DNA from 3 places in the Mesorhizobium sp. M0590 genome. Region 2 is predicted to be linked to each of the others. Evidence: predicted binding sites of a transcription regulator. Region 2 holds the regulator's gene; each other region holds the start of a gene.

The links. The regulator PhoB, encoded in region 2, activates phosphate uptake and scavenging genes when phosphate is short. The targets are predictions, from matches to a motif close to TGTCATNNANCTGTCAT.
Region 1: the regulator PhoB is predicted to act here: its motif matches at 1,329-1,345, upstream of NKI52_RS02530 (inorganic phosphate transporter).
Region 3: the regulator PhoB is predicted to act here: its motif matches at 1,402-1,418, upstream of phnC (phosphonate ABC transporter ATP-binding protein).

What each region holds. Positions count from the first base shown of each region.
Region 1 covers NZ_JAMYQN010000001.1:500,821-504,095, reverse strand. Annotated here, with positions in the region: gene NKI52_RS02530 (inorganic phosphate transporter) at 1-1,275, opposite strand, end outside; gene NKI52_RS02525 (TetR/AcrR family transcriptional regulator) at 1,421-1,957, opposite strand; gene NKI52_RS02520 (efflux RND transporter periplasmic adaptor subunit) at 2,108-3,275, shown strand, end outside.
Region 2 covers NZ_JAMYQN010000001.1:221,111-224,385, forward strand. Annotated here, with positions in the region: gene NKI52_RS01100 (ROK family protein) at 193-1,437, shown strand; gene phoB (phosphate regulon transcriptional regulator PhoB) at 1,447-2,136, opposite strand; gene phoU (phosphate signaling complex protein PhoU) at 2,153-2,860, opposite strand; gene pstB (phosphate ABC transporter ATP-binding protein PstB) at 2,893-3,275, opposite strand, start outside.
Region 3 covers NZ_JAMYQN010000008.1:16,086-19,360, forward strand. Annotated here, with positions in the region: gene phnD (phosphonate ABC transporter substrate-binding protein) at 1-381, opposite strand, end outside; gene phnC (phosphonate ABC transporter ATP-binding protein) at 472-1,320, opposite strand; gene NKI52_RS15020 (DapH/DapD/GlmU-related protein) at 1,556-2,173, opposite strand; gene phnL (phosphonate C-P lyase system protein PhnL) at 2,170-2,877, opposite strand; gene phnK (phosphonate C-P lyase system protein PhnK) at 3,104-3,275, opposite strand, start outside.

The DNA.
Region 1 (3,275 bases), 280 kb from region 2:
GATGGCGACCTTGACCCAGAGCGGGATGAACTTCGTCGCGTTGTCGACCGCCTTATGGTAGGTCGTCACCGCCTTCAGGTCGTCTGCCTCCATCGGCAGCAGCTTCTTCTTGTCGATCAGCTTCAGCGCTTCACCGATAAGATAGATGTTGTTGCGGGCGTTGCTGACCAGCGTTGTCGGCAGCTTTTCCACGGACGGATAGGGCGACAACATGGCGCTGGTGTCGTGGATGAAGCTCTGCAGGGCAGGCGTGGTCTCGTCCTTCCAGGTCTTGGTGCGAACGGCGTCGCCGACCGCGGTCGCCGCGTCAGTCACGACGACGCCGGGCTTGACGTATTTGCCGAGTACCGTTTCGACTTGCGTCGCCGCCGATTTGTAAGCTTCGAGATAGTTCACGTCCGGTGTGCGGTTGAGCGCGAACGCGGTCGGCACGACGCCGATCAGGATGAGCATGATGAGGCCCATGCCCTTTTGCCCGTCATTGGAGCCGTGGGCAAAGCTGACGCCGGTGCAGGTGAAAATAAGCAGCGCCCGAATCCACAGCGGCGGCGGCGCGCTCGACTTGGGCGCCTCGTAGAGCTCGCGGTTCCTGACCAGCAGCTTCATCACCAGAAGCAGCAGTGCAGCCAGGCCAAAACCGACCAGCGGCGAGATCAGGAGCGACAGGCCGACATTGGACGCCTGCGACCAGTCGACGCCGCTGGTGACGGAGCCGGCCGGGGCCATGAACTGGTTGGCGAGACCGACGCCGATGATCGAACCGATCAGTGTGTGCGAGCTCGAGGCAGGCAGGCCGAGATACCAGGTTCCGAGATTCCACATGATCGCCGCGACCAGCAGCGCGAAGACCATGGCCAGCCCCGCGCTCGATCCGACCTGAAGGATCAACTCGACCGGCAACAGCGAAATGATGCCGAAGGCGACTGCTCCGCTGGCGGTGAGCACGCCGAGGAAATTGAAGAAGCCGGACCACATCACTGCAAGCTCGGCCGGCATGGAATGCGTGTAGATCACCGTTGCCACCGCATTGGCAGTGTCGTGAAAACCGTTGACGAATTCGAAGCCGAGCGCGATCAGCAGCGCCAGCCCAAGTAGGATCCACGGCACCGCGACGGTGCTGGTCAGGTCCTGGCTGAGCGCGTAGCCGACATAGGCAAGGCCGCCCAGAATGATGACGGCAAAGGCCGGCAGAAACCATTTACCGGTGCCGTTTGGCCGGTCAAGCGGATGCTCCGGCCTTGGAATTCCTGCTTCGCTTGAAACAATATCGACCACACCCCACTCCTCGTGCCTTGCAGCAAAGAATGGGAGGACGCTATGTCGGCACGATGAAGCCTGTGTGACGGCAGGCACTTTGGGTTGACGCAAACGGGCGATCGAAGCGAGCGAGGCAACTGAACCCAGCCGGCGTATTCCTAGACTATTCCGCGATCTCCAGCAGGGTCGATATCAGCAGCCGGCGCTCTTCGACGGAGAGAATGTCCGAACCGAACAGGTTCATGCTGCGAAGCCCTTCGATGGCGAGATAGCAGACCAGCAGCGCCTTGAGATTCGGCGTCTCCTCCTTCAGCCGCTCGAACACCTGCCGCCTGAACGATTTTATCGGCGTCAGGAAGTCGGGATCCTCGGCAATCGCCGAAAATATCCAGGATGCCGACGGTTTCGATTCCTCGGCATGCTCGGCCGACAGCTTGATGTAAGTTGCAAGCGGGCTTTCGCCGTTGACGCCGGCCGTGCGGGCGGACTCCAGCGCCTGCTCGAAGGCGCGCAGGTAATCCTCGACCAGCGCCTGCATCAATTTCGCCTTGGTCGGGAAATTGTAGAGAAGACCACCCTTCGACACGCCGGCACGGCTGGCGACCGCATCCAGCGACAGGCTGCCAGGACCCGTCTCGCGCGCCACGGCGGCGGCGGCGGCGAGAATCTTCTCGCGCGAATTTGCTCTGCGGGCCTTCATCAAGCGTTCCCCATTCATTAGCTTAGGCGGAATTGACAAGACCGTCCAGACGGTACAGTAAGATCGCCGTCATTTGAAATTGGGACCAGTCACAGGTATGTGTTCCGGTCGTCCGACTGTTATGCTGGGCCGTGGCCGAGGGGACTGTTCGTGATCAAGCGCTTCATCATCGCCTTCATTCTGCTCGTGCTGGTGTGCGGCGGCATCGTCGGCTTCAACCTGTTTCACGACATGGCAACCAAACAGTTCTTCGCCAGCATGAAGCCGCCGGCCGCGACCGTGTCGACGGTCATCGTCAAACCGATGTCCTGGACGCCCGGCATCGAGGCGATCGGCACTGTCAGTGCCGTACGCGGCGTCGACCTCACCGTCGAAACCGCGGGCATCGTCAAGGACATCCTGTTCCATGCCAATCAGAAGGTCGCCGCCAACGCCGTGCTGCTTCAGCTCGACGATGAAGTCGAGCGAGCCGACCTCGTGGCATCGAAGGCGCAAGCCACATCCGACCAGACGACGCTGATGCGCGCTCTTGAGCTGCAGAAGCGCGGGGTCGGCACCGACGCTACGCTCGACACGGCGCAGGCAGCAGCATCGGTCTCCGCAGCGCAGGTAAACAAGCTGCAAGCGGTGCTCGACCAAAAGCAGTTGACGGCCCCTTTCAAGGGTACCGTCGGTATTCCGAAAATCGACCTTGGCCAGTATCTCACACCCGGCACCGCTGTGGTGACCTTGCAGGACATGGATACGATGCGTGTCGATTTCACCGTGCCGGAGCAGCAGCTTCCGCAGCTGAAGATCGGACAGACGGTGCGGTTGGGCGTCGGCGGCGGCGACATGCCGTTCACCGGCAGCATCCGCGGCATCGATCCGAAGATCGACCCGACCAGCCGGCTGGTGACCGTGAGGGCGGAGGTCGGCAATCCCGAAGGCAAGCTGACGCCCGGCCAGTTCGTCCAGGTGCGCGTCGAACTGCCCGAGGAGAACGACGTGCTGGCGCTGCCGCAGACGGCGCTGACTTCCAGCCTGTACGGCGACTTCGTCTTCGTGGTGCGCCCGGCCAAATCCGCCGAAGCCAACGGCGCGGCGCCCGAGGCAAAGCCGGAAGAAAAGCCGGCTGCAGATGCTGCCAAGCCCGCGGCCGAAGCACCCGCGGCAAAACCCGACGAAAAGCCGGCTGCTACCCCAGCCAAACCGGCAGAGGAGGCCAAGCCGGCAGCGGAAGAACAGAAGCCGCAGCTCGTGCTCGCCCAGGTGTTCGTCAAGCCAGGCCGCCGCAACGCCGGCCTGGTCGAGATCCTGGAGGGCATCGCGCCCGGCG
Region 2 (3,275 bases):
GATCTCCGGCTGCTGTCAACATCGATTCTGATGGATTTTGATGACTCTGCGAGTTTTTTCGAGCGTCGGAATAAACGATGACAGCGCCACCTGCATCTGACACTATTTGCCTGCGTCCGACACTATTTGTCGGACATTACCGACGGCTTCCGGTTCATGAGCGGCCGCGGCAACCGGGAGGAAAGCAAAACAATGTCGGTCGGAATCCGCCATGACGATTTGCGCCGGCGCAACCGGGCGATGGTGATCTCGGCGGTGCGCCGGGCCGGCCAGCCATCGCGTACTGAGATCGCAGCTACTACCGGCCTTAGTCATTCGACCATATCGGCGATCTCTTCCGACCTGATACGGGAAGGCATCCTCGCCGAGAGCAAGGCAAGTGAGCCCGTTTCGTTGAAACGCGGTCGTCCGCAGGTCGGCCTCGCCCTCAACCCGGAAGCGGCGGCGGTGCTGACCGTGGTGTTGTCGCTGAATTTCCTGTCGGCCGCCATTATCGACTATACGGGACAGGTGGTCGCCGAGGAACAGCGCCGGCTGGACACGCTGACCATGCCGCGCGACGAGCTGATCCGTGAATGCATGGCCATCGTCCGGCGCCGGCTGCAGGATCCAGACCTTGACGTCCGCAGTGTCGCCCGCATCGCCCTGGCGATTCAGGGCATTACCGACTCCCCTGCACGCGCCATGCTGTGGTCGCCGATCACGCCGCAGACCGACATCGCCTTTGCCGACATGCTGGAGGACGAATTCGGCATCCCGGCAACGGTGGAGAACGACTGCAACATGATGGCGGTGGCTTTGCGCTGGCGCAATCCGGATCGCTATCGCGACGACTTCATCGCCATCCTGCTTTCGCATGGCATCGGCATGGGGCTGGTGCTGAAGGGCGAACTGTTCACCGGGACGCATTCCTCGGGTGGCGAATTTGGCCACATGATCCATCGTCCGGGCGGCGCGCTCTGCCGTTGCGGGCGGCGCGGCTGCATCGAGGCCTATGCCGGCAACTACGCCATCTGGCGCAACGCCAGGCAGATGAGCGAAGAAAGCGAACCGATCGCCGACGTCAGCGACGCCGACATGCGAGCACTGGCGGCCCGGGCGCGCGAGAAAGATGGGCCGGAACGCGAGGCCTACCGCAAGGCCGGCGAAGCGCTGGGTTTCGGTCTCGGCTCGCTGTTCGCGCTGATCGATCCGGCACCGGTCGCGATGGTCGGCGCCAGTGCCGCCGCCTTCGATCTGATCGAGCCGGCCATGCGGAAGGCAATCGCCCAGACCGCCGGCGGCCAGCATTCAGGCTCGATCTCCTTCGATACAGAGCCGAACGAATTGCCGCTGATCCGCGAAGGCTGCGCGATGCGGGCGTTAAGCTTCGTCGACCAGGAGATTTTCGCGCCGGGCGCGCAAATGAGGCCCAGCGTCAGAAAGAACGTAGCCTGACCAGGCGGGTCAATCTTCCCTGATCGCATAGCCGGCACCGCGGATGGTGCGGATGACATCCGGCATCCGGCCGTTGTTGACGGCTTTGCGCAGCCGCCCGACATGCACGTCGACGGTGCGTTCGTCGATGTAGATTGTCTCGCCCCAGACATTATCGAGTAACTGGCTGCGCGAGAAGACACGGCCCGGATGCCGCATCATGAACTCGAGCAGCCGGAATTCGGTCGGCCCGAGCCTGATTTCGCTCTTCTTGCGATAGACCCTGTGCGATTCGCGATCGAGCACGATGTCGCCTACCTTCAGCACGCTGGACAGCACTTCCGGCTTGGCGCGCCGCAGCAGCGCCTTGACCCTGGCCATGAATTCCGGTGTCGAAAACGGTTTGACCAGATAGTCGTCGGCGCCGGTCGAAAGACCGCGCACCCGGTCGCTCTCCTCGCCGCGCGCGGTCAGCATGATGATCGGCAGCCGCTCGGTTTCGGGGCGCACCCGCAACCGACGACAGAGCTCGATGCCGGAAACCGCTGGTATCATCCAGTCGAGCACCAAAAGGTCGGGCACATTCTCCTGCAAACGGATCTCGGCTTCGTCGCCGCGTGTCACCACCTCGACCTGGTAGCCTTCGGATTCGAGATTGTAGCGGAGCAGCACACCCAACGGCTCCTCGTCCTCCACCACCATTATGCGTGGTGCGATCATCGGCTGGGCACCCCCATCATGTCACCGGTGCGGACATTGTCGTTTCGTCCTGCTTCGGACGATTGACCGGCAATTGCTCGCCGGTCAGCACATAATACGCATTTTCGGCGATGTTGGTGACATGGTCGCCGATCCGCTCCAGATTCTTGGCGCAGAACAGCAGGTGCGTGCAAGCGGTGATGTTGCGCGGATCTTCCATCATGTAGGTCAAGAGCTCGCGGAACACGGACGTGTATTTGACGTCGATGCGCTCGTCGGCGGCACGCAGCTTGGCCAACGCGGCCGCATCGCCTGCAGCATATTCCTCGATGACACCCTGCACCTGGATGAGAACCAGCTGCGCCATCGCGTCGATGGAATGCGACAGGTCCCGCGGCGTGGCGCTGAGGCCGACCGCACTCACGCGCTTGGCGATATTCTTGGCAAGATCGCCGATGCGTTCGAGGTCGCCCGCCATGCGGATCGCTCCGACCACATGGCGAAGATCGTGGGCCATCGGCTGGCGTTTGGCGATCAGGGTTATGGCGCGGTCGTCCAGTTCGCGTTGACGCGCATCCATGATGGCGTCGTCGGAAACGACGCGTTGCGCCAGCACGTTGTCGGAATTCAACAGGGCCTTGGTGGCCCCGCCGACCATCGAACCGGCGAGGTCGGCCATGTCGCGGATCAGCTTGCTGATCTGCTCGAGATCCTCGTCGAAAGAAGCGACTGTGTGTTCGCCCATGGTCCTGTCCTCATATGCATGATCGGAACGGCTCAGCCGAAGCGGCCAGTGATGTAGTCCTGCGTGCGCTTCTCGCGGGGCGACGTGAAGATCTTCTCGGTCCGGTCGAACTCGACCAGTTCACCCAGATACATGAAGGCGGTCTGGCGCGACACGCGCGCCGCCTGCTGCATGTTGTGGGTGACGATGACGATCGTGTAGTCGGCTTGCAATTCGTCGATCAGTTCCTCGATCTTGGCAGTCGACAGCGGGTCGAGGGCCGAAGCCGGTTCGTCGAGCAGAATGACTTCCGGCTTCACGGCCACGGTGCGGGCGATACAGAGCCGCTGCTGCTGGCCGCCAGATAGGCTCAAGCCGCTGGCGTTGAGCTTGTCCTTGACCTCGCTCCACAGCGCGGCGCGCTTCAACGCCTGTT
Region 3 (3,275 bases), on a different contig from region 2:
GGACGACTTCAGCGCAAGGCCGATCGAATAATAGCCGGTCGCGCCGTCGGTCTGCTGGGTGGTGAGGATCGGGGTCACGGCGTTCGGATCCTTGAGGTAGACGCTGGCATAGCCCGACGCGCCAAGCTCTGCGAAATCGAGCGTGCCGCCGAGCAGGCCCTGGATAACGCCGTCATAGTCGGCGGCCGGGAACAGCGAGACCTTCTCGAAGCCGAATTCGGACTTCAGGTGATCGGCGAGGCACTGAAAGTTGCGCAGCCGGTCCGCTTCGTTTTCACCGCCAAGGATGCCGATGCGGAATTCCTTGATATCCTGGGCGTGAGCGGCGCTTGCCGCGATGGCGAGCAATGAAACGGCGCCAAAAACCATCTTCCTGAACATTATCTCTCTCCTGTTGGTCCCGGCCTCGCGCCGGTAGCGTTCGAATTTTTTGACAGGTGCCTTTGACGCGGGCGGGCGATCAGGCCGTTCTCAATATCCCGGGAATGCGGGCTCGAGCGGTCCGGCGGATGCAGCGATTTTCTGTTTGATGGCGACACTGGTGGAGGTGATGGCCTCGGAGATTTCGCCGCCATTGCTGTCGGCGCCGTAGACCATGCGCACGGCCTCGCGGTTGAGGGCTTCGGGCGGGCCGTCGAAGACGACCTTGCCGGCGGCCATGCCGATGATGCGGTTGCAGTAGGTGCGGGCCGTATCCAGCGTATGCAGATTTGTGATGACGGTGATGCCCTCGCGCAAATTGATGTCCTGCAGCGAATCCATCACCACCTTGGCGTTGAGCGGATCGAGCGAGGCAATCGGCTCATCCGCCAGCAACACCTTCGGCTGCTGCATCATGGCGCGCGCAATCGCAACGCGCTGCTGCTGGCCGCCGGAAAGGGTGCCGGCCGGCTGCAGGGCGGTGCGGGCGATGTCGAGGCGCTCGAGGGCTGCAACCGCCTCGGCGCATTCACCGCGGGAGAACATGCCAAATAGGTTGGACAGCGTCGAGCGGTGGTTGAGCCGGCCGAGCAGCACATTGGTCAGCACATCGAGGCGCGGCACGAGATTGAACTGCTGGAAGATCATGGCGCAGTCGCGCTGCCATCGCCGGAGCGGCGAGCCGCGCAACCCGGAGACCTCGACGCCGTTGAACAGGATGGATCCCTGGCTGGGATCGATGAGGCGGTTAATCATGCGCAGCAACGTCGATTTGCCGGCGCCGGAGCGGCCAATGATGCCGACCATCTGGCCTTGCGGAATCGCGATGTGAACATTGCTGACGGCGGTGTTCTTGCCGAACCGGCGGGTGACGCCGCGGATTTCGAGCGTAGCTGACATGGTGCAGGCTCCAGTCCAATCGCAATTGAAGGTCTGTTTACCCTGGCTAGCGCAGCCGCATGAACCTGCGGTGTCGGAACGATGTCAGTTTTGTTACTGCCCACAGCCTGGAGCGGGGCGGGATCAACTCGGCGCGAGAAGCTCGAATGGTGAATGGTGATAAGAACGGCTTCCCTGAGCCTCGAAACCTGTCCGCTGCCCCCATTCACATTCACCATTCACCATTTCACGACCCTCAGCCGCCATATTTCTCCAGAAACGCCTCCGCCGACAATTCCCGAAAATCGTCGAGCGCGGCGCGCAGCCTTGCGTGGTCCCAGTCCCACCAGGCGAGCGCCTGGTAGCGCTCCGCGGTGCGGCGGTCGAAGCGTTCGCGGATCGGCTTGGCCGGTACGCCGGCGACGATGGTGTAGGGCGCGACGTCCTTCGACACCACCGCACCGGCACCGACCGCCGCGCCATCGCCGACGGTGACGCCCGGCAGGATGGTCGAGCCGTGGCCGAGCCAGGTGTCGTGGCCGATGGTGACGCGTTTGGCGCGGCGCTTGGCGAAGAATTCGCTCTCGTGCTCGGCGTCGTCCCAATAATCCGAGGCGCGATAGGTGAAATGGTGCAGCGTCGGCCGCCAGGTCGGATGGTTGGTAGCGTTGATGCGCACGCTTGCGGCGATGTTGGCGAATTTGCCGATCGTTGCGCACCAGACGCCGCAGTCCTGCATCATGTAGGAATAGTCGCCGAGCGTGCTTTCGGAAACCCGGCAGCGCTCGGCGATCTCGGTCCAGCGGCCAAGCGTCGAGTTCTCGACTTCCGCCGTCTCGTGGATCAGCGGCGCCTCCGACAGTTTCCTGGTCATGCGGCGATTTTCCCGGCGGCGAAGGCGGTCACGTCGATGACGCGATCGGCGACCGCCTCACGCACGTCGTGATCGTGGAAGATGCCGAGCAAAGCGACCCCCGCTGCCTTCTTGGCGGCGATCAGGGAAATCACCACATCGCGGTTCCTGGCGTCGAGCGAAGCGGTCGGCTCGTCGAGCAGCAGGATCGGGTGCTCGGTGATGAAGCCGCGCGCGATGTTGACGCGCTGCTGTTCACCGCCGGAGAACGTCGCCGGCGGCAGCGCCCAGAGCTTCTCCGGCAGGTTGAGCTGCGCCAGCAAGGCGCGTGCCTTGCCGTGCGCGACCTCGCGCTCCTCGCCGCGCTCGACCAGCGGTTCGGCCACGACATCGAGCGCAGAGACACGCGGCACGGTGCGCAGGAACTGGCTGACATAGCCGATGGTAAGCCGGCGCACGGCAAGCACGGTGCGCGGGCTGGCCGAGGCGAGATCGATGAGCCCGCCCTCGTGCTGGACGATGATCTGGCCTTCATCGGCGGCATAATTTCCGTAGAGCATTTTCAGGATCGAGCTCTTGCCGGCGCCGGACGGGCCGCCGAGCACGGCGCATTCGCCGGCCCTGATCGCGAACGAGACACCGGCGACCACCGGCAGTTTGATGCCGTCGCGCAGATGCATGGTGAAGCTCTTCGCGACATCGGAGACAACGAGCGGGGTTGCCATCAGAGGGTTCTCCAATCGTCATTCGTCTGCGGGCCAACACCCCCCTCTGGCCTGCCCTCTTTGCCAAAACTTGCCATCTCCCCCTCAAGGGGGGAGATTGGCAGTCGCATTCGGTTTCGCCATTCTCCTGTGTCGCAGAACGGGCGGGCCATAAAAGCTGCTGATCTCCCCCCTTGAGGGGGAGATGGCCGGCAGGCCAGAGGGGGGTACGCCGGAGCAATCATCGTCACACCTGCAGAATCGAGGAGACAAGCAACTGGGTATAAGGCGCGCGCGGATCGTCGAGGACGCGGTCGGTGAGGCCGCTTTCGACGACGCGGCCGTCCTTCATCACCATCATGCGCTGCGACAACAGCCGCGCCACGGCGAGATCGTGGGTGACGACGATGGCGGCCAGG